DNA from 3 places in the Protofrankia sp. Cas8 genome. Region 2 is predicted to be linked to each of the others. Evidence: predicted binding sites of a transcription regulator. Region 2 holds the regulator's gene; each other region holds the start of a gene.
What was found. Region 2 encodes LexA, which represses DNA repair genes until DNA is damaged. Its sites were predicted from a motif close to CGAACNNNNGTTCG; they were not measured.
Positions count from the first base shown of each region.

Region 1 (6,780 bases), on a different contig from region 2:
GCTCCGGCCTCTACCTGACCGTGGTGGTCGTCTTTCTCCTGGTGATGCTCAGCGTCAGCACGATCGTCATGAAGATCGCCATCCACAACCCGGACGCCGACAGCGCCGACGAGGCCGCCGCGGAACTCGCCGCAGTCGAGGATGACTACCACCAGCTGCGACAGGCGGCCGAGAAGGCCCTGACCGCGCATCAGAATGCCTGGGCGGACCTTCGCGGGCTGATCTGGTCGACGCACAGCGCCGTGGACGATCTGTGGGCGATGGCGGGGCTGCTATTCCCGGGGCTGCTGCCGCCATCCGGCCAGCGGCCCGATCCCGAACTGCCCGACGGGGAAATAAGCGCAGGCCTGCTCGCGCACACGCCGCGGACCCCGCCGGCGTTCGGCTATGTGCTGCACGCCGCGCACAACCTCGGCCTGTGCTCCCCCGCACCCGCTCTGGATCGACTGGACAAGCTGGTGGCACTGGCGGACGGCCAGTGGCAGGACCGGATCATCCCATCCTTCGACGATCCCGTGACCGCCGACTGGCATCGCTTCGCCGGCCTCGACACCCTCGCCAGTCACTGGAGCCGTCCGGGCTGGATCCGCGGACGTCGCGCCTACCACTGGGTGCTGACCTTCGAGGACGCCGCGGAGTTGCACGAGCTGGTCGCACGGTGCCAGGACCGGCTGCGGCTGCCCGGCCTCGACCACGTGTCCCCCGACGGGCTGCTGCTCACCCTCGCTCGGCTGGCCTTCGTCGACGAGATCGACGACATCGACGACATCGACCGTGCCGTCGCCGAGGCCCGTCGGTCGCTCGCGGCCATCGAACCGTTCACGCTGATCGTGGGCCCGGCGACCGGCTCCCCAGACTCGGTCGGACTCGCCGTCGTCCCCTGGGAACCGCTGCTTGCACTGAATGACCACGTCCTTGACGCGGGGGCCCGCACGGTGAAGGCCGTTGGCGAACCCGACGAGTTCCACCCATATATCAACATCGCCTACGTAGGCGAAACGATCGACGCGCGCCCGGTCGTCGAGACCGTCGCGACCCTGCGGGAGCTGCCCCGGATCCGCGTCGTGGTCGATTCCGTCACCCTGGTGGAGCTGCGCCGCGAGAGCCACGCGTACGGGTGGGACACGGTGGCCCGGCTGCCGCTGGGAGTCGGTGAGAACAGCGACGAGGATGCCGATTGAGACGACGACCTCACCGCCGAGTGATCATTTTGCGGAGTCGACATCGACGGCATGCCCGGACGCGACGATCTCTTAGGTATCTTTGAGGTCGTGAGTGGTCCGCCTCAGGAAGCGCCGTTCACCGAGCTGATCCAGCACCCGACGAGGACAACCGCCCGGCTGGCCGGCATCCGGGCGCTACGCCTGCGCCGCCGGGACGCCGACGACCTGGTGCTGATGTCCGCCGACCGGGCCCAGCAGGAGGGTGAGGTCGTGGACCTGACTGCACGTCTGCTCGCCGGCGTGCTCCGCGAGCAGGGCGGTGCCGATCTGATCCGCCAGGTGCTACCCACCGTGCTTGCATAGGTATAGGTGCGGTTCCTGCCGGCCGCCGCGGCCGACGAGCTGGCCGCCGAGTTCGTGCGGACCGCACACGCCACGGCAGCGGTGAACAACATGGCCCCGATCTCGCAGCTGCTCACCGAGTGGCGGCACACGGCTGAGGTCCACGCCGATTCTCAGCTGCACACGATCCTCACCCAGGTCCACGAGGGTGACCACGGCTCGGTACCGGTACCAGACACGGTGTGGCCCGTTCACGCCGGAACCGGCCACCCCACGGTGACCGACAGATAAGCTGCGCGGCCCTACGGACCCGGCCTTCGGCCAACGGGTGGGATGTGTGGACGGCGGTGGCCTCGGCGGTCGACAGTGCTCAGGTGCACAAGGGGGGCCGTCCGATTGCGTTCCAGGCCGCAGGCCCGGCCCCACTGGTCGGCCGGGACGCTGAGCTGGGCCTGCTCGTCGACCGGCTGGACGCTGCACGCGCGGGCCGCGGCGGGCTCGTGCTGCTCGGCGGCGAGCCCGGGATCGGCAAGACCCGGCTCCTGCACGAACTGCTCGCGCACGCCACGGCCGCCGGGGTCCGCACGGTCTCCAGCCGCTGCCGGGAGGACGGTGGCGCGCCGGCGTCCTGGCCCTGGGTCCAGGTGCTGCGGGCTCTGGTCACCGACCCGAACCGCCGACCCACGCCGGTGCCGGGTCTGTACGCGCAGCGACTCGGACCGGGGTGGACCGACATCGAGCGCCTGATCAATAGCACCCCCGGCCAGCCCGACGCGGCGTCCCGATTCCGTCTGTTCGACGCGGTGTGCACCATGGTCCGGCTGGCCGGTGAAGGCAGCGGCCTCGTCATCGTCATCGACGACCTGCACCGCGCCGACGAGCCCTCGGTGCTGCTGCTGACCTATCTGACCGGGGAACTTGCGGACGCCCCGGTGCTCGTCATCGCCGCCTACCGCGACATCGTGGCGACGATGCACGCCCGGACCGGCGGCAACCCCTTCTTCGTACAGGAGCTGTCCAGGCTGCTGCACGCCGGCGGGCATGACGCCGCCGGCATGGGCGCGGGCCGGCCACCGCGACAGTGCGCGCCGCGCCTGCGACCGCGCCGCCGAGATGGCCGCACGCTGCGGCGCACGCGCACAACTCGCCCGCGCCGCGTTGGGCGCGGGCACCACCGTGGTCACCGCAGGCACCGTCGACTGGACGTTGGTCTCCCTGCTCACCCACGCCATCAAGGCGAACACCGACAATCACGCACTTCGGGCACGGCTGCTCAGCCGACTGGCGATCGAGCTGTACTGGCATGCCGGTGGTGAACCGGCGCGGGAACGCAGTGCCGAAGCGCTCGAGGTGGCCGGCGTAAGCGGCGACGACGCGGCCCTCGGGGTCGCGTTGCACGCCCGCCAGTTCACCCTGCGGGGAGCGGGCCATCTGACCGAGCGGATCGCGATCGGGCGACGCCTGGTCACCCTCGCGACCCGCGCGGATGATGCGGACCTCGCCAACCCCACCCACGTCTTCCTGGCCGCCGACCTGCTGAGGCGACAGCGTTCGCCGTGCGCTCGGGCATCGCCTGAATCCGCCAGCAGCCAGCAGCCAGCCGCGGGGAAAGCGTGTACATAGTCTGCCGGCGACGGCAAATGGCGGATCTCCGGGATCTCCGGGATCTCCGGGCCGGGGCCGCCCGCGCACCATTGCGGCCATGACGACAACCACTAACACGGCCACCACCGACACCGACACCAACACCACTCCCGAAGCCAAGCTGCGGGCCCGCCGCGAAGCGATCGTGCGGACGCACATGGAGGCCGAGGGCCGCCACCCTCAACACCTTCGCCGAGGCCAACTACGACGTGGTCGCCCTGGGCGCCCCGACGAACGGGCCGCAAGCGGTCGAGGAGCTACTGACCATGCTGTTCGGCGCGTTCCCCGATTTCGCCGCCGAAGCCCTTTCAATCCACCACGGCGACGACATCGTGTTCGTCGACACCCGGATGGCGGTTACCCACCATGGCCCGTGGGCCGGTGTGCCCGCCACCGGCAGACCCATCGACGTGCGCTGCGGCTGCGTCTTCCACTTCGACGGCGACCGGCTTGTCAAGGAGACCGTCTCCTTCGACCACGCGACTCTGCTCGGCCAGATCGGCGTCAGCGGCTGACCCGCGTCCACCGGTCGTCGGTCAAGGGCGGCACCAGCAGTTACCTGGCCGGGTTGGAACATCCAGGAGCACGCCTTGTCCACGCAGAATCGTCGTCGGGCCGTCGAGGTTGCCGCGATGGTGAAGGCGTCCGGGGCGGCCCGACGACGAATCCGGGTCGCTGAACGGGGTGGAAATGTCGGGATAGCGAGCTAAACTGAACATATGTTCGATCCGACCGATGGGTGCGCAAGATCTGATGCGTGCCCAACATGTGATGCGTGCGCAGGCCCCGAGCCTATCGCCGCCTTGGATGCGGATGCCTGCCTGACCCTCATGACGACCATCGTGCGGGAGAAGGCCAGGTTGGACGCGGCGCTGATCCGCACGCAGGCCCGGTTCGTCGAGCTGCGGTCCGCGGCCGGGCCGGACCCGGTGTTCAGCGAGTTCGCCGCCAGCGAGATCGCCATCGAGCTGGACCTGTCGTGCAGCGCCGCAGCCGCCCAGCTGAAGCTGGCGCACACGGTGACCTACCGGCTACCGGCCACCCTGGCCGCTCTGGAAGCCGGTGCGATCGACCTGGGCCGAGCGCGCGCGGTCGCCGACGCCACCGGCTCGCTGTCACAGGTCCACGCGGCGGCCGTCGAGGAGAAGGTGCTGGCCCGCGGCGGTCGGGCGAGCCACACGCTGTTCCGCCAGGCCCTGCGCCGGGCCGTGCTCGCCGTCGACCCCGATGGCGCCCAGCGGCGCCACGAGAAGCAGCGCCGGGAGCGGCAGGTGCGCATCGGACCCCTCGATGACGGCATGGCCGAACTGTGGGCGTTCCTGCCGGCTGCCGAAGCCCAGGCCGCCTACCAGCACATCGACGCCCTCGCCCGCTGTGCCGGCGCTCCGGACGATCCCCGGAGCATGGATGAACGCCGCGCGGACGTCCTCACCGATCTACTGCTGGGCCGCCATCATGATTACGAACCCGTCCACATCGAGATCGGGGTGATCGTGCCTGCCGACACCCTGCTGGGGCTGACCGACGCCCCCGGCGAGCTGGCCGGCTACGGGCCGATCTCCGCAGGGCTCGCCCGCGACCTGGCCTGCGCGGCCAACGCCACCTGGCGGCGGATCCTCACCGACCCCGTCGACGGCAGTCTCCTGGATGTGAGCCGGCGACGGTTCCCCTCAGCCGCGCTCGCCCGTCACGTGCAGACCCGGGACCGCACCTGTCGGTTCCCGAGCTGCCGTAAACCCGCCGCGGCCTGCGACCTCGACCACGTCCAGCCCCATGCTGGCGGCGGGACCACCGACCCGGCAAACCTGCTCACTCTGTGTCGCCGCCACCACCGCATGAAACACGGGGGGAAATGGTCGGTCAACCTGGCCGGCTCCGACGGGTCGGTCACCTGGACGAGCCCGGAAAAACGCGTCCACCACACCAGTCCGGAACCCTACATCGACTGCAACCCGAACCCGAACCCCAACCCGGAGCCGGAGCCGGAGCCACCACCGTTCTGAAAGAGGAGGACCGCGTGAACATCACCGACAGCCCGCTCTACCTCTCCGGCACAGGCGCCAGGATCACCGTCCTCAGCTGAGGACCCCGGAGTCGGCGTGGGCTTGCGAGCGTGGGGACTGGTCGAACCGTCAGGAGATGTCGAGGATGGGTAGGCAGGCCTGTACCCGACACGCTCGAAGGAGACGGACCCATGGTCGAAGTCACGAGTAACCAACCGCCGGGGACACCCACCTGGATCGACCTCGGCATTCCCGACATCCAACGCGCAAAGGAGTTCTACGGCACCCTGTTCGGCTGGGAGTTCGAGGAGGGACCCCCCGAAGCCGGGGGCTACACGATGTGCCTGCTGCGCGGGCAGCCGGTGGCGGCCGTCATGGCGAACCCGGACCCGAACGCCACCTCCTTCTGGTGGAACCTCTACTTCGCCACCGACGACGCTGACGGCACTGCCAAGCACATCGCCGACGCCGGCGGCCAGGTCGTCGTGGCGCCCATCGATGCGATGGACGCCGGGCGGATGGCGATCGCCCTCGATCCGACCGGCGCGCAGTTCGGCCTCTGGCAGGGCCGTATGCACCCCGGCGCGCGGATCGTCAACGAACCCGGTTCCCTGGCGTGGAACGAGCTGCGCACACCCACAGCGGACGCGGCCCGCCCGTTCTACCAGGCGGTTTTCGACTACACCCTGGAACCCATGGCGGCTCCCGACATCGACTACACCGTGCTGCACCGCGGCGACGGCCAGATGATCGGCGGAATTCACGGCGTGGCCGACGCGCCGTCGTCATCCTGGATCACCTACTTCGAGGTCGAGGACACCGACGCGGCCGTACGGCGGGTCCTCGACGGCGGCGGCGCATGTCCCGGCGAACCCCAGGACTCCCCCTACGGGCGTGTCGCCATCGTCGAGGACCCGTTCGGTGTGGCGTTCCACGTCATCGCCTCCGCCCAGAACCCGCCCGGGTGAGGTTCAGGCCGCCGCTCAGGAGCGGGACAACGCGGACCAGGGCACGTCCTTGTCGATCCGCGGCTCCGCCGGCAGGCCCAGGACCCGCTCTCCGATGATGTTCCGCTGGATCTGGTCGGTTCCGCCGGCCAGCCGGTAGCCGGGCGCGCCGAGTAGATGCTCGGTCCAGCCGAACCCCTCACCGGAGTCGGCCGCCGCCCGGCTACCCAGCAGGTCGACGGCGAGCTCGCCGGTGCGGGTCAGCACGTCGGAGGCGACCAGCTTGCCGACGGATGCCGCCGGCCCCGGCGACGCCCCGGCCGCTGCGGCCCGCGCCACCCGTCCGGCGGTCGCGGCCCGCAGCACCGTCCGGATGTAGAGATCCGCGAGCTGCTGACGGACCACCGGGTCACCGGCCCGGCCCAGGCGGCGGGCGAGCTCCAGCACGTCGTCGAAGGTTCCGCCCTTACGCCGGGTCACCGATCCGGACGCGGTGCGCTCGAAGGACAGCGTCGCGTTCGCGACCCGCCAACCGTTGCCGACCGCGCCGACACGCAGGGCGTCGGGGATCCGGACGCCGGTGAGGAAGACCTCGTTGAACGACGTACCTCCGCTCATCTGCCGGATCGGGCGGATCTCGATACCGGGGGCGTCCATGGGAACCAGGAAGGCGGTGATCCC
Region 1 covers NZ_CAUVXI010000001.1:36,864-43,643, reverse strand. Annotated here, with positions in the region: partial or broken gene U9977_RS00225 (2'-5' RNA ligase family protein) at 1-1,181, shown strand, start outside; gene U9977_RS00220 (hypothetical protein) at 1,233-1,526, shown strand; gene U9977_RS00215 (hypothetical protein) at 1,533-1,796, shown strand; partial or broken gene U9977_RS26775 (AAA family ATPase) at 1,748-2,389, shown strand; gene U9977_RS00205 (hypothetical protein) at 2,682-3,128, shown strand; gene U9977_RS00200 (ester cyclase) at 3,359-3,664, shown strand; gene U9977_RS00195 (HNH endonuclease signature motif containing protein) at 3,980-5,152, shown strand; gene U9977_RS00190 (VOC family protein) at 5,344-6,120, shown strand; gene U9977_RS00185 (acyl-CoA dehydrogenase family protein) at 6,136-6,780, opposite strand, start outside.
Region 1: a site for LexA is predicted at 3,862-3,875, ahead of U9977_RS00195 (HNH endonuclease signature motif containing protein). Genes of this name have one in related genera too.

Region 2 (6,780 bases):
GCATGTTGATGAATTTGCGGACGTAGGTCTCCAGCGGGACTCCGTACTGGAGCGCGATCGAAATCGCGATGGAAAACGCGTCCATCACGCCGGACAGGGTCGAGCCCTGCTTCGACATCTTGATGAAGACCTCACCAAGACCGTCATCGGGGTAGGACCCGGCGGTCATGTAGCCTTCTGCGCCGCCGACCGAGAAGGACACGGTCTGCGACGGCCGGATCTTCGGCAGGCGACGGCGGACGGGCCGGTACTCTTCCTGCGCTGTGCCGGCTGTGCCCGCGGCCGCGGAGTCGAGGCCCGCGGCGGCACCCGCGGACCTCCGCGCGCCACGCAGGTCGGACAGCGGCTGGCCGACCTTGCAGTTGTCGCGGTAGATGGCCAGCGCCTTCAGCCCAAGCCGCCAACCCTCCAGATAGATCCCCTTGACATCCTCGACGGTCGCAGCCGCCGGCATGTTGACGGTCTTCGAAATGGCTCCGGACAGGAATGGCTGGACTGCCGCCATCATCCGGATGTGTCCCATCGGGCTGATCGCCCGTTCGCCGATCGCGCAGTCGAAGACCTCGTAATGCTCATGACGCAGGCCCGGCGCGTCGATGACATGGCCGTGCTCGGCTACGTACTCGACGATCGCCTCAACCGTCTCGTCGGTGTAGCCAAGCGCCCGCAGTGCGGCGGGAACCGTCTGGTTGACGATCCGCATGCTGGATCCGCCCACCATCTTCTTCATCTTCACCAGTGCGAGGTCGGGTTCGATGCCGGTGGTGTCGCAGTCCATCGCCAACCCGATCGTGCCGGTCGGGGCGAGCAGACTGACCTGCGCATTGCGCCACCCGTGCTTCTCGCCCACGGCGTGCCCGCGGGCCCATTCGCTGGCGGCCAGGGCGAGTATCCGGGCATCGTCCGCTCCGACCGTGCGGACCGTGTCGGCCGCGGCCGCGTGCTTACGGATCACCCGGCGATGGGCGTGGGCGTTGGCCGCGAAACCGTCGTAGGCCCCGACCGTGCCGGCGAGCTGCGCGGAGCGTCGGTAGGCCACGGCCGTCATCAGCGCGGTGATCGCGGCCGCCATCGCCCGGCCTCCCTCGGAGTCGTACGCGCGTCCCGTCGCCATGAGAAGCGCGCCGAGGTTGGCGTAGCCGATCCCGAGCTGGCGGAACGTCCGGGTCACCCGGGTGATCTCCGGGGTCGGGAAGTCAGCGAAACAGATCGAGATGTCCATCGCGGTGATGACCAGCTCGATGGCGGCGATGAACGCCTCACCATCGAAGGTCAAATCGTCGCGCAGGAACCGCATCAGGTTCAGCGAGGCCAGGTTGCAACTGGAGTTGTCCAGGTGCACGTACTCACTGCACGGGTTGCTGGCACTGATCCGGCCGGAGTCCGGGCAGGTGTGCCAGTCATTGATCGTGTCGTCGTACTGGATCCCCGGATCCGCGCAGTCCCACGCGGCGTGCGCGATCGTATGGAACAGCGACCGCGCCGGGACGGTCTCGATGATCCGTCCGTCGATCCGGGCCCGCAGGTGGAAGTCGGTGTCGTCGACGACCGCCCGCATGAACTCGTCCGTCACCCGGACCGAGTTGTTGGCGTTCTGGTACTGCACCGAGACGATGTCGCGGCCGCCGAGATCCATGTCGAAGCCGGCATCCCGCAATGCCCGGATCTTGCTTTCCTCACGTGCCTTGCTCTCGACGAAGTCGACGATGTCTGGATGGTCGACGTCGAGCACAACCATCTTCGCGGCCCGTCGGGTCGCACCACCCGACTTGATCGTCCCAGCCGAGGCGTCGGCTCCGCGCATGAAACTCACCGGTCCGGACGCGGTGCCGCCCGAGGACAACAGTTCCTTGGACGAGCGGATGCGCGACAGGTTCAGCCCGGCACCCGACCCGCCCTTGAAAATCAGCCCCTCTTCCCGGTACCAGTTGAGAATCGACTCCATCGTGTCGTCGACCGCGAGGATGAAACAGGCTGAGACCTGTTGCGGCGCCGCGGTGCCCACGTTGAACCACACGGGACTGTTGAAGCTGAAGACCTGGTGCAGCAGCATCCACGCCAGTTCATGCTCGAAGACCTCGGCGTCGGCCTCCGAGGCGAAGTACCCGTTCTCCAACCCGGCCGCCGCGTAGGTGCGCACGACCCGGTCGATGAGCTGGCGCAGGGACCATTCGCGGGTGGCGCTGCCCAACGCACCACGGAAGTACTTGCTCGTGACGATGTTCGTGGCGTTCACCGACCAGAAGTCGGGGAACTCCACCCCGCGCTGCTCGAAGTTGACCGAACCGTCCCGCCAGTTGGTCATGACGACGTCCCGCAGCTCCCAGGTGACCTCGTCGTAGGGATGCACGCCGGGCGACGTGTGGACACGTCCGACCGTCAGGCCGCTGGTCTTACCAGCGGGCCGGCTCGACTTCGTGCCACGGGTCTCGGTCATGGCGCTCCTCGTCTGGCGGGTACGGCGTCTGGCGGGTACGGCGTCTGGCGGGTACGGCAGGGACGACAACTCGCCGACCCGTGAACTATCTGGCCTGCGCCCGAAGGCCCGCGATCGCGGTCTCGAAGTCCGCCAGGGACTCGAAGGCCAGATACACCGAGGCGAACCTCAGGTAGGCGACCTCGTCAAGAACTTGCAGTGGGCCGAGAATCGCCCGGCCGATCTCGTCCGAGGGAATCTCGGCCGCTCCCGACGCACGCAACCTGTCCTCGACCAGCTGAGCGAGCTGGGCCAGCGCATCGGCCTCGACCGGTCGGCCCTGACATGCCCGGCGCACACCCGCGACCACCTTCGCGCGGCTGAACGGCTCGGTCACACCGCTGCGCTTAATCACCCTCAGCGATGCCTCCTCGATCGTCGTGAACCGACGGCCGCAGGACGAACATGATCGCCTACGGCGGATCGCGGCACCTTCCTCAGCCTCGCGGCTGTCGACAACCCTGCTGTCCGGGTGTCGACAGAACGGGCATCGCACGGACGATCCCCCAAGATCTTGATGACTTACAACTCCACAACTACCACATGTTGTGGTTAACCATAGGGCTCACCACCATGAACTGGCAAACCGTCGGCGCGTCCGACGGTCACGGCAGGCGAAGCGCCTGCCCGGGAACAAGATCGATGGTGGCAAGCTGATTCATACCGGCCAGCCGCGCCACGATCACCCGAGTGTCACCCTCAGGAGCCAGCGCACGCGCTATGCCCCATAAGGTCTCTCCGGACCGGACCACGTGAACACGACTGGAACCCGCACCGCCGCGCGGTGCGGCCAACGATGTGACCCGCGCGAGGGACAAGATCAGACAGAAGGCAATCGCGACGAGCGCAACCAGGACCATCCGGCCTCGCCGGGTCAATCTCAGTGGAGGCAGCGCCGGCCGCTCCACCACGCACCCCTTCAACACGGCCCTTCACCCCTTGAGATCACGAACTACGAACAACCGTTCGATCGAACGTCTGATCGAGTTTGTACCTCATGACTCCGACAGAATCGCCACGACACGCTCGAACAGACGTTTGAAAAATCCGGTCGCTGCGGTTACGGTCGTACCGATGAGATGTCGGTCGTGGCCACCGGCTCCGGTTCCTGGCGAAAACACCAGGTCTACCGGGAGCGGAGTCTGTCACGACCGCAAAACGAAGGAGAACGGCAGGTATGACCACCGACCCCAACCGCACCCGACGTGGCCGGCCACCGCGCGGTACCGTGCGCGACCTGCCGGATGGGCCGGCGGACGCGTCGGGCCTGACCCCCCGCCAACGCAAGGTGTTGGAGGTGATCCGCAATGCCGTCGAGCGCCGCGGATATCCGCCCAGTGTCCGCGAGATCGGCGAAGCGGTCGGGCTCACCAGCACGAGCAGCGTCGCGCATCAGCTCAAGATGCTGGAGGAGAAGGGCTTCCTGCGCCGTGACCCCCACCGTCCGCGGGCCATGGAAGTGCTCTCAGCGGACGCGCCGGTACGGCCGACGGCACGCGACAGCCTTCACCTCGGGCCGCCACTGGCCCTGACGGCCGGCACCGGGGAGTCCACCGCCGCGCCGGAAGCCCGCCGTGAAGCGGCCTACGTGCCCGTCCTCGGTCGTATCGCGGCGGGTGGGCCGATCCTTGCCGAGCAGGCGGTGGAGGACATCTTCCCGCTTCCCCGTGAGATCGTCGGTGAGGGCACGCTGTTCATGCTGAGAGTTGTCGGAGACTCCATGGTCAATGCCGCGATCTGCGACGGGGACTGGGTGGTCGTCCGCCAGCAGCCGGTCGCGGACAACGGCGAGATAGTCGCCGCGATGATCGACGGCGAGGCAACGGTCAAGACGTTGCGTCACCGTGACGGCCACGCATGGCTCCAGCCGCAGAACCCGGCCTATGCCGAAATTCCGGGCGACGAAGCGTCGATCCTCGGTCGGATCGTCGCGGTACTACGCCGGGTCTGAACATGGATGGTTGTGCCGACCGGGACAGGGCCGACCGCAAGCAGGCCGGGCGAGTGGTGGCGGTCGTCGGTCCGACCGCGGCCGGCAAGAGCGAGCTCGCGATCGATCTCGCCGCCACCCTCGGCGGTGAGATCGTCAATGCCGACTCCATGCAGCTCTACCGCGGCATGGACATCGGCACAGCCAAAGTGCCGCCACGGGACCGCAAGGGCATCCCGCACCATCTGCTTGACGTCTGGGACGTCACCCACACCGCCGACGTGGCGTCGTACCAGGCAAGGGCACGAACAGTCATCGACAATCTTCTGCTTGCCGGTCGGACCCCGGTACTCGTCGGCGGCTCCGGGCTCTATATCAGGGCTGTCATCGACGACCTCAGGTTTCCCGGCACCGACCCGGCGGTGCGAGCACGCCTTGAACGGGAGCTGTCCGAACGTGGGGCTGCCGCGTTACACGCCGACCTGACCGCACGCGCGCCGCAGGCAGCTGCGGCCATACTGGTCGGCAACGGTCGTCGCATCGTGCGCGCGCTGGAAGTGGTGGAGCTTACCGGCGGCTTCACCGCCTCCCTACCGGAGCACCGCGCGGTCTATGACGTTGTTCAGATCGGTCTCGATCATCCCCAGCTCGACGCCCGGGTCGCTGACCGCGTGGCGGAGATGTGGGCTGCCGGCATGGTCGAGGAGGTCCGGACGCTCGCCGACATGGGGCTTCGGAGCGGATGCACCGCTTCGCGGGCGCTGGGTTACGCCCAGATTCTGGCCTGGCTGGATGGCACGATCGAATCAGACGAATCCGCCCGACTTGCAACAATTGCCGCGACGCGCCGATTCGTCCGCCGACAACGGTCGTGGTTTCGCCGCGATCCCCGCATAATTTGGCTGGACCGTCCTGACGTCGAGCAGGTGGCGGGCATGGTCCGCTCAGCCTGACGGGCGATGGGTACCGGCGACCCGTTCATCCCGGCGTCTGGAGACATCTGTGACCGCGCTCGAGCTGAACCTCGTCCCGGCCCTGTGTGCCGCGTTTGACGACGGGTCGTTGCAGCTGCATTACCAGCCCGAGGTGGACCTGCGCAACGGGTCGGTTCCGGCGATGGAGGCGTTTCTGCGCTGGCAGCATCCCGACCGTGGCCTGCTGAGCCCGGCGCAGTTCATGCCGGTCGCCGAAGCCGCAGGCCTGTCCGAACAGGTCGGCCGCTGGGTGCTTCGAACCGCCGTTGCGGAGGCGCGGACGTGGCACGAGATGGCATCGGGGACCGCCATCCGCCCGCCCCGGCTGTGGGTGAACGTCACCGCCGACCAGCTGACCCGGCCGGACTTCGCCGTCGAGGTGGCAGGCCTCGTGTCTGGCCGCGGGCTGCCACCGGGAGCCCTCGGGCTGGAGTTCACCGAACAGACTCTTGGGCTCGCGCACATCGGGGTACCCCGTCTGTTGACCCACCTACGTTCGTTCGGACCAGCGATCGGCGTCGACGGCTTCGGCACCTGGTATGCTTCAATGTCGACTCTTGACGTCCTGCCACTGGACATGGTGAAGATCGACGGTCGCTTCCTCCACGCAATGCAGCGGGATCTGGAAGGTGAAGCCGTACTGGCCTCGATCATCACGCTGGCTCACCGACGTCGGCTGGTGGTGACAGCGGAGGGCGTTGACAGCATGGTCATCGCGTCCAGGTTGGCCGCGATGAGCTGTGACCGCGGCGCCGGCCGGTTGTTCTGCCCGCCCGTTCCCACTGACGACGCCCGGATGATCGCGCTCGGCCGTGGCCGACCGGACCGCCGGCATGGGCGCTCGGGTCCCACCTCCCACGCCACCTCCCACCCCCCCGCCACCGTACCGATACGCACCCCGGCCGGCGCCGGCTGATCAGGGATCGACCGCCGGCATCCAACCGCGTCAGAGAAGGGCGATATGACGCTTCCCGCCATTGAGGACTCCATCCGCGACCACGTCCGCAACCACTTCTTCGACGCCACCGGTGAGGGACACGATCTCGCCGACCGGGCGGCCCTGCGCCGGGTACCGGGTCTGACAACCGAACTGGATGACGTCACCGAGGTCGAGTACCGCCAGCTCAGGCTGGAACGGGTCGTCCTCATCGGCGTGTGGACCGCCGGGACCGCAACGGACGTCGCGACCTCCATGACCGAGCTCGCGGCCCTTGCGAACACGGCCGGCTCGGTCATCCTGGACGCACTCGTCCAGCGACGCGACACCCCCGACGCGGCCACGTACGTCGGTTCCGGCAAGGCACGGGAACTGTGCGAGGTCGTTGCCGCCGTCGGCGCCGACACCGTTGTCTGCGACGGTGAACTGACTCCCGGCCAGCTGCGCCAGCTGGAGGACGTCG
Region 2 covers NZ_CAUVXI010000014.1:36,722-43,501, reverse strand. Annotated here, with positions in the region: gene U9977_RS04460 (vitamin B12-dependent ribonucleotide reductase) at 1-2,437, opposite strand, end outside; gene nrdR (transcriptional regulator NrdR) at 2,523-2,972, opposite strand; gene U9977_RS04450 (LysM peptidoglycan-binding domain-containing protein) at 3,082-3,336, opposite strand; gene lexA (transcriptional repressor LexA) at 3,654-4,427, shown strand; gene miaA (tRNA (adenosine(37)-N6)-dimethylallyltransferase MiaA) at 4,430-5,359, shown strand; gene U9977_RS04435 (EAL domain-containing protein) at 5,409-6,296, shown strand; gene hflX (GTPase HflX) at 6,342-6,780, shown strand, end outside.

Region 3 (6,780 bases), on a different contig from region 2:
TCAGCCGGTTCAGCCGGTTCAGCCAGTTCAGCCGGTGCGGCTCGTTCAGGCTGCGGGCGTCTGCAGGGACTCGGCCGCCAGAGTCCGCACGCGGGTGGCGGTCACCTGGTCGATGTTTCCACCAGAGAGGACCACCGCGGTCGGGCCCTGCGCGAGGCCCGGATGACGTAGCAGCGCCGCAACCCCGGCGGCGCCGGCGGGCTCGACCAGTTGGCCATCGGCACGGGCAAGCAGCACCATCGCCTCCCAGAACGCCTCCTCGTCCACCGTGACCATGTCATCCACCAGATTCGAGGCGAGAGCCAGGGTCAGCGTGCCCGGACTCTTCACAGCCATGCCGTCCGCGACTGTCGTCGCCGCTACCCGCAGCCGCTGCCCGCAGCGCCAGGAGCGGGCGAATGCCGGAGCGCCCGCCGCCTGGACACCGATCACCCGCACATCGGCCCGGCGCCGGCGCAGTGCCGTGGCGATGCCCGCGATCAGCCCGCCGCCGCCGACGCTGACCAGAACCGTACGCAGCCCGGGTAGCTGCTCGATCAGCTCGAGCCCGATCGTGCCCTGACCGGCGATTACCAACGGGTCGTCGAAGGGGTGTACGAGCAGGCCACCGAGGTCGTGCGCAGCCGCCTCCGCGGCAAGCAGAGCGGCGTCGACGCCACCGGAAACGAGCTCGACGCGAGCGCCGAATCGCCGGGTTCGCGCAATCTTGGTCGTATTCGCCTCCGCCGGAACGAAGATTGTCGCGGGGACATCAAAGCGGGCCGCCGCGTAGGCCACGCCCTGGGCGTGGTTCCCAGCGCTGGCCGCGATCACGCCACGGGCGCGCACGTCAGGGTCGGCGAGGGCGATCCGGGTGAAGGCGCCACGCACCTTGAACGAGGCGGTGCGCTGTTCGTTCTCGCACTTGAACCAGACCGGCATGCCGGTCAGCCGGGACAGGTGCGTACCGCGCACTACCCGGGTGCGTCGGGCGACCCCGGCCAGGACCGCCGCGGCCCGGTCGACATCGATGTCGGCGGGATCGACGCGGGCCCGGTCGACGGCCGACCAGCCGGCGTGCTGGTCGGCTACGGGCGGGCCGGGTCTTGACGGGGCGTCGGTATCGGCATCGTCGGTGGTGGTCGGGGCCTGGGTGACGGCTGGTCGGCTCATCGCTGCTCTCCCGATGGCTCGGCGGCCACCTTCCGCAGTGGCCGCGGCAACAAAAAAGCCCCCCGCCGGAACGGCAGGAGGGCAAGGCGCGCGGACCCGGAGTGCTGGATTCGTCAGACGGGCTCGCACGCCTCAAAAATGATCATAAGATGCTGCGCCACCTTCCTAGGATGCTCGCGCATGCCGATGGTCGTCAAACCGACCATCCGTGATCGTCCTGATCCCGGCGGCCGGCCACCTGCTCGCGCGGTTGATCGATTCCGGTATCGTCCGGGCGTCGGATCGGACCGGACGCCGATCCGCACTACGCCCTGTCGTGAGGCCGGCCGGCGCCTCGTAGGGTGTTGAGTGTGCATCGTTGCCAGAACTGTCGGACGTCGAACGTATGATCGATTCACTATGAGTACCCTATTCGGTGGTCCGTACGCCGACTTCGACCATGCTGGTTCCAATGCTGGTTCCGATGCTGGTTCGGATGCCGGCGCCGATGCCGGCTTTGACCCGGGTGGGCCGGGGGGTCGCCCGGCCGCGTACCTCGATCCCGATCTTCTGCTGGAGGGCCTGAACCCGCAGCAGCGGGCCGCGGTCGTCCATGCCGGTTCGCCGTTGCTCGTGGTGGCGGGCGCGGGGTCGGGCAAGACGCGGGTGCTCACGAACCGGATCGCCTACCTGCTGGCCGCACGCGGGGTCCGCGCCGGTGAGATTCTTGCGATCACGTTCACCAACAAGGCCGCGAACGAGATGAAGGAGCGGGTCACCGCCCTGGTCGGCGCTCGGACGCGGGCGATGTGGGTCAGTACCTTTCATTCGGCCTGCGTGCGCATTCTGCGGTCGGAAGCAACGCGTCTCGGGTTCACCAGCAGCTTCTCGATCTATGATGCGGCGGATGCGCAGCGGTTGATGGCGTTGGTCGCCCGCGACCTGGACCTCGATCCCAAGAGGTATCCGCCCCGCGCGCTCGCCGCCGGGATCAGCAATCTCAAGAACGAGCTGGTCGACTGGGAGACCGCCCGGGACAGGGCGGCCAATCATCTTGAGCGGGCCACCGCCGAGGCCTACGGCAGCTACCAGCGCCGGCTTGCCGAGGCGAACGCGTTCGACTTCGACGATTTGATCATGGCCGTCGTGAACCTGCTGCAGGCTTTCCCGGACGTCGCCGAGCACTACCGGCGCCGGTTCCGGCACGTCCTCATAGACGAGTACCAGGACACCAACCATGCTCAGTACGTGCTCGTGCGGGAGCTGGTCGGGCGCGCGTCCCCCCGGACCGTGGACGGCGAGCTGGTCCGTCCGGATGCCGACGATCATGGTGTGGAGCCGGCCGAGTTGTGCGTGGTGGGTGACGCCGATCAGTCGATCTACGCTTTCCGGGGCGCGAACATCCGCAACATCGTCGAGTTCGAGCAGGACTACCCCGAGGCGACCGTGGTCCTGCTGGAGCAGAATTACCGCTCCACGCAGACGATCCTGTCGGCGGCCAACGCGGTGATCGCCCGTAACGGGCAGCGGAAGCCCAAACGGCTGTGGTCGGACGCCGGCGACGGCGAGAAGATCGTCGGTTACGTCTCGGACAGTGAGCATGACGAGGCCGCGTTCGTAGCCGCCGAGGTTGATCGGCTCACCGACGCGGCAACAGCCAGGCCGGGTGACGTCGCCGTCTTCTACCGCACCAACGCCCAGAGCCGTGTCTTTGAAGAACTGTTCATGCGGGTCGGGCTGCCCTACCGGGTGGTCGGTGGGGTGCGTTTCTACGAACGGCGGGAGGTCCGGGATCTCCTCGCCTATCTGCGGGTGGTGGCCAATCCGGCGGACACGGTGAACCTGCGACGCATCATCAACGTACCCAAGCGGGGCATCGGTGACCGCGCCGAGACAACGCTGGCCACCTTTGCCGAACAGCAGCGGATTCCGTTCGCCGACGCCCTGAGCCGGGCGGCGGAGGTCCCAGGCCTGACCGCCCGCTCCGCAACCGCGGTCGGTGGTTTCGTGGATCTTCTTTCCGAGCTTCGGGCGGTCGTGGCTGCCGGTCCGGTCGCGGTGCTGGAGGCGGCCCTGGAACGAACCGGGTACCTCGCCGAACTGACTACTCAGGACACCATCGAGGCTGAGGGCCGGGTGGAGAACCTCCAGGAACTCCTCAGCGTGGCCCGGGAGTTCACCGAACGCTTCCCGCAGGGTTCGCTCGCCGACTTTCTTGCGCAGGTCTCCCTGGTGGCCGATGTCGACCAGATACCCGATCCGGCGGAAGGCGGAACCGGGGCCGTCACGTTGATGACCCTGCACAGCGCCAAGGGACTGGAGTTCCCGGTGGTGTTCCTGACCGGGTTGGAGGACGGGATGTTCCCGCACATCCGCACGCTGGGCAACCCGACCGAGCTGGAGGAGGAACGTCGCCTCGCCTATGTCGGCATCACCCGAGCCCGGGCGATGCTGTATCTGACGCGGGCGCACGTTCGCAGCGCCTGGGGCCAGCCGGCGTACAACCCGCCGTCGCGTTTTCTCGACGAGGTGCCGACGGAGCTGGTCAACTGGCAGGGCAGCACCCGGCCGCCGTCGCCGGTGGCCGCGCCGCGGGCGTCGATGTGGGGCTCGGCATCCGCCGGGTCGTCGACGGCGAAGGCCGGTGGCCTGCCCGGACGCCGTCCGGCGCCGGTTCCACGCCCGATGCCCGATCTTGCTACGGGTGACCGGGTCAACCATGACACGTTTGGCATGGGTCAGGTCGTCGCGATGGCGGGGTCCGGTGACAATCTCGAGGCAAGCATCGACTTCGGAGACGGAACGGGGACCAAGCGGCTGCTCCTGCGCTACGCCCCTGTTGAAAAGCTCTGAGGGTCGGCGGCGGCCATCATGGGCGTCGCTGGAATCTGTCGCTCAATAGGTCACGCCGTGTTCGGCGAGCCAGGCCAGCGGATCGATCTTGATGCCGTCCTGTCCATTGAGCCGGACCTCGAAGTGCAGGTGTGGGCCGGTGGAGTGGCCGGTTGAACCTTCCAGGCCGATCTGCTGGCCGGTGGTGACGACCTGGCCGACCCGAACGTCGATGCGTGACAGGTGGCCGTAGCAGGTTACGATCTTGTTCTCGTGCAGGATCTGTACGAAGTTGCCGTAGCCGGACTCCCATCCCGCATAGATGACCGTGCCACCATGGGCGGCGACAATCCGGGTGCCAAGGGCGGCGCCGAGATCAATTCCTGGGTGGCCGTTGGCGCCGCCGAACCGCTGGGTGAGGTAGGCCTCGATAGGGCGCACCCAACCCAGCGTCTCGTCCTGTTTGCGCGTGGTCTGCTCGGCGGCATTTCGCCGTTGCACGAGCAGGATGGACAACTGGGCCAGCGCCTCGTCGCGGTCGACTCGGTCCGTCTCCGCCCGGCGTTGCATGGCTGCGCCGTCGCTGTCAACCTGGCCTACGAGGGTCGGGTCGCTCAGGTCGTCGGTCCCGGTCGGGCCGGCGGCCGACCCCGCAGAAACCGTCCCGGCGATCCCGAGCTGGGCGACGGCTGGCGGTTCGGAGTGCGCGATGCCGGTTGTGTTGACCATGGCGATGCCCAGGGTGGACACGACGGCCGAGGCAACGCCGGTGCGGCGTAGCTGCGCCAGTGACGCCGCCCGCCGGCCGAGGCTCAACGGGATCCCACGCCTTGCAGGCGTGCCGTGGCCGCGGTGCCGTGCGGAGCCGTGGGCAGGGGGTTGCGACAACCCGGACTCACGCTCCTGTTGGTCGACAAGGCTCCTGCCGCGGCACCACGCGGCAGGAGGGGGGATCCCGCAAACCGATTACGACGCTACACCGGCCAAACCGGACTTTGCCGCCACCCCCGACCAGGCAGGCGTTGCAGTGGTAGGTGTAATGTGGGTCTTTTTCATCGCAGTCGTGGGCGTCGCAATTCGATCATGTCGGATGGGTTCTGGCCCCGATCCCTGATCCACGCCCCGGTTGCCGGGCGCTTTTAGAGCCTGTTTTGAATCTTCTGTCCGGGCGATCCACGCCCAGCCGGCCCCCGGCTGCGTTGTCGGCCAAACCGATACAACTCATCCGGTATCGGTTCGGCCTTCCGCCTTGCCGGGAACCAGCTGGACGCGACTCGCTGTCCGAACCCAAGATTCAAAACAGGCTCTTACAGCGCTTCGGTCCGTGCCGCCGCCTCGGGAAGATTCCTTTTTTGGCTGTCCTGGCCGGCGGTGGGATGTTCCGCGGCATCGTCGAGATGGGCCAGCATGGTCGCAATCTGATGGACGACGTCGAGGTTGAACGGGAGCGAATGATGGCCGACGCCGGGAAGGCGAACATTGCGGACGCTGAGGTCCGGATGGTGAAGAAGGGCTGACTCGGTTGGGCGGATCACTGTGTCCAGATCGCCGGAAAACGCCAGGAAACGCGTTTGGCAACCCGGAGCTGGTTCGGCCAGTTCCCGGATCACATCCGAATCGGGGCGTAGCTGACGCAGCAGGGTGTACGGCACCATCGGGGGGACCACCCGAGCAAGACGGGTGCCTTCGTGCGGAGTTCCCAGCGTCACGAGCGTGTGGACGCGTATGTCGCCGCCCAGTTTCTGGACGTAGTAGCGTGCAACGAGGCCGCCGAGTGAGTGGGCGACGATGTGTATGCGCCCACACCCGGTCTGTTCGCACATTGTTTCGACTATCGTGGCAAGCCGGCTGGCCGCTGTCGGTATGTCCGAGGTGAACAGAGGCAGGTTCACCGTTGCGACGTGTCCGAAGCCGCGTCGGCGCAGCGATCGGTGCAGCCGGGTGAAGATGGACCTGTTGTCGATCAGGCCGTGTACCAGCAGGATCGGCGTGCTCGCAGCCTCGATGTCGCCGACGAGAAGGCCGCGGCGCAGCGGTGAGAGCCCTTCGAGGGTGTAGCGGTCGGCGGGTTCACGCAGTTTTTCCGAGAGGACCCCGACCGGATAGAAGGCGACATGGGTTGCCAGCCAGGCGGCTTCCACGACCATCCCGCGAACCGTGGCGGGCACGTCGAGCAGCCCACGCGTCACTTTCGAGCCGTGGCGGGCCGTGGTTGTGCCGAAGGATCTGGCGATCCTGGCTACCGCGATGTCGGTCCGGCCCAGTTGACGTTTTCCGATTACCCGTCTCCCGTCCGTGCGTGGATAGCCGTCGGAAGAACCGGCCAACCGGAACAGTGTGATCATTGGTGGTTGGCGGATCGCGAAAAGATCTGCTGACCACACTCCTCGTGACCCCTCGTGCCGCCGGACGCATTGTGGATCACTAGGACGTCCACTGTGACCGAGAGTACAAACGGACGTGATGGCTGTCGACTGTTTCTCCGCCAGACGTGACCGGATGACCGGGCCGGCCCCGATCACCGTGCCGGCCCCGATCACCGGGTTGACCTCGCAGGCCGTGCTGCTCGTAGGCCGTGCTCGCGGTGCGGGTCCGGGCTCCTGGTGCGGGCCGTGGCGGTCAGACCGGCAACAGCGTGCTTGTCCGGGCGTGCGCCGCTAGGGTCTGTCTCCCGGATGTTGATGGGTGCATACGGCGATCCAGCCGGCGAGCCGGCCGGGCGTCGCTCTAAGCACTCTGTCACGGAAGTCGATGTCACGGATCGCAAGGAGGCGGCGTGAGCGGAAACGGTGAGCGGATCCGGGTAGTGGTTGCCAA
Region 3 covers NZ_CAUVXI010000002.1:71,786-78,565, forward strand. Annotated here, with positions in the region: gene U9977_RS00920 (threonine/serine dehydratase) at 46-1,152, opposite strand; gene pcrA (DNA helicase PcrA) at 1,552-3,984, shown strand; gene U9977_RS00930 (M23 family metallopeptidase) at 4,027-4,779, opposite strand; gene U9977_RS00935 (esterase/lipase family protein) at 5,271-6,308, opposite strand; gene U9977_RS00940 (cobalamin B12-binding domain-containing protein) at 6,740-6,780, shown strand, end outside.
Region 3: a site for LexA is predicted at 1,531-1,544, ahead of pcrA (DNA helicase PcrA). Genes of this name have one in related genera too.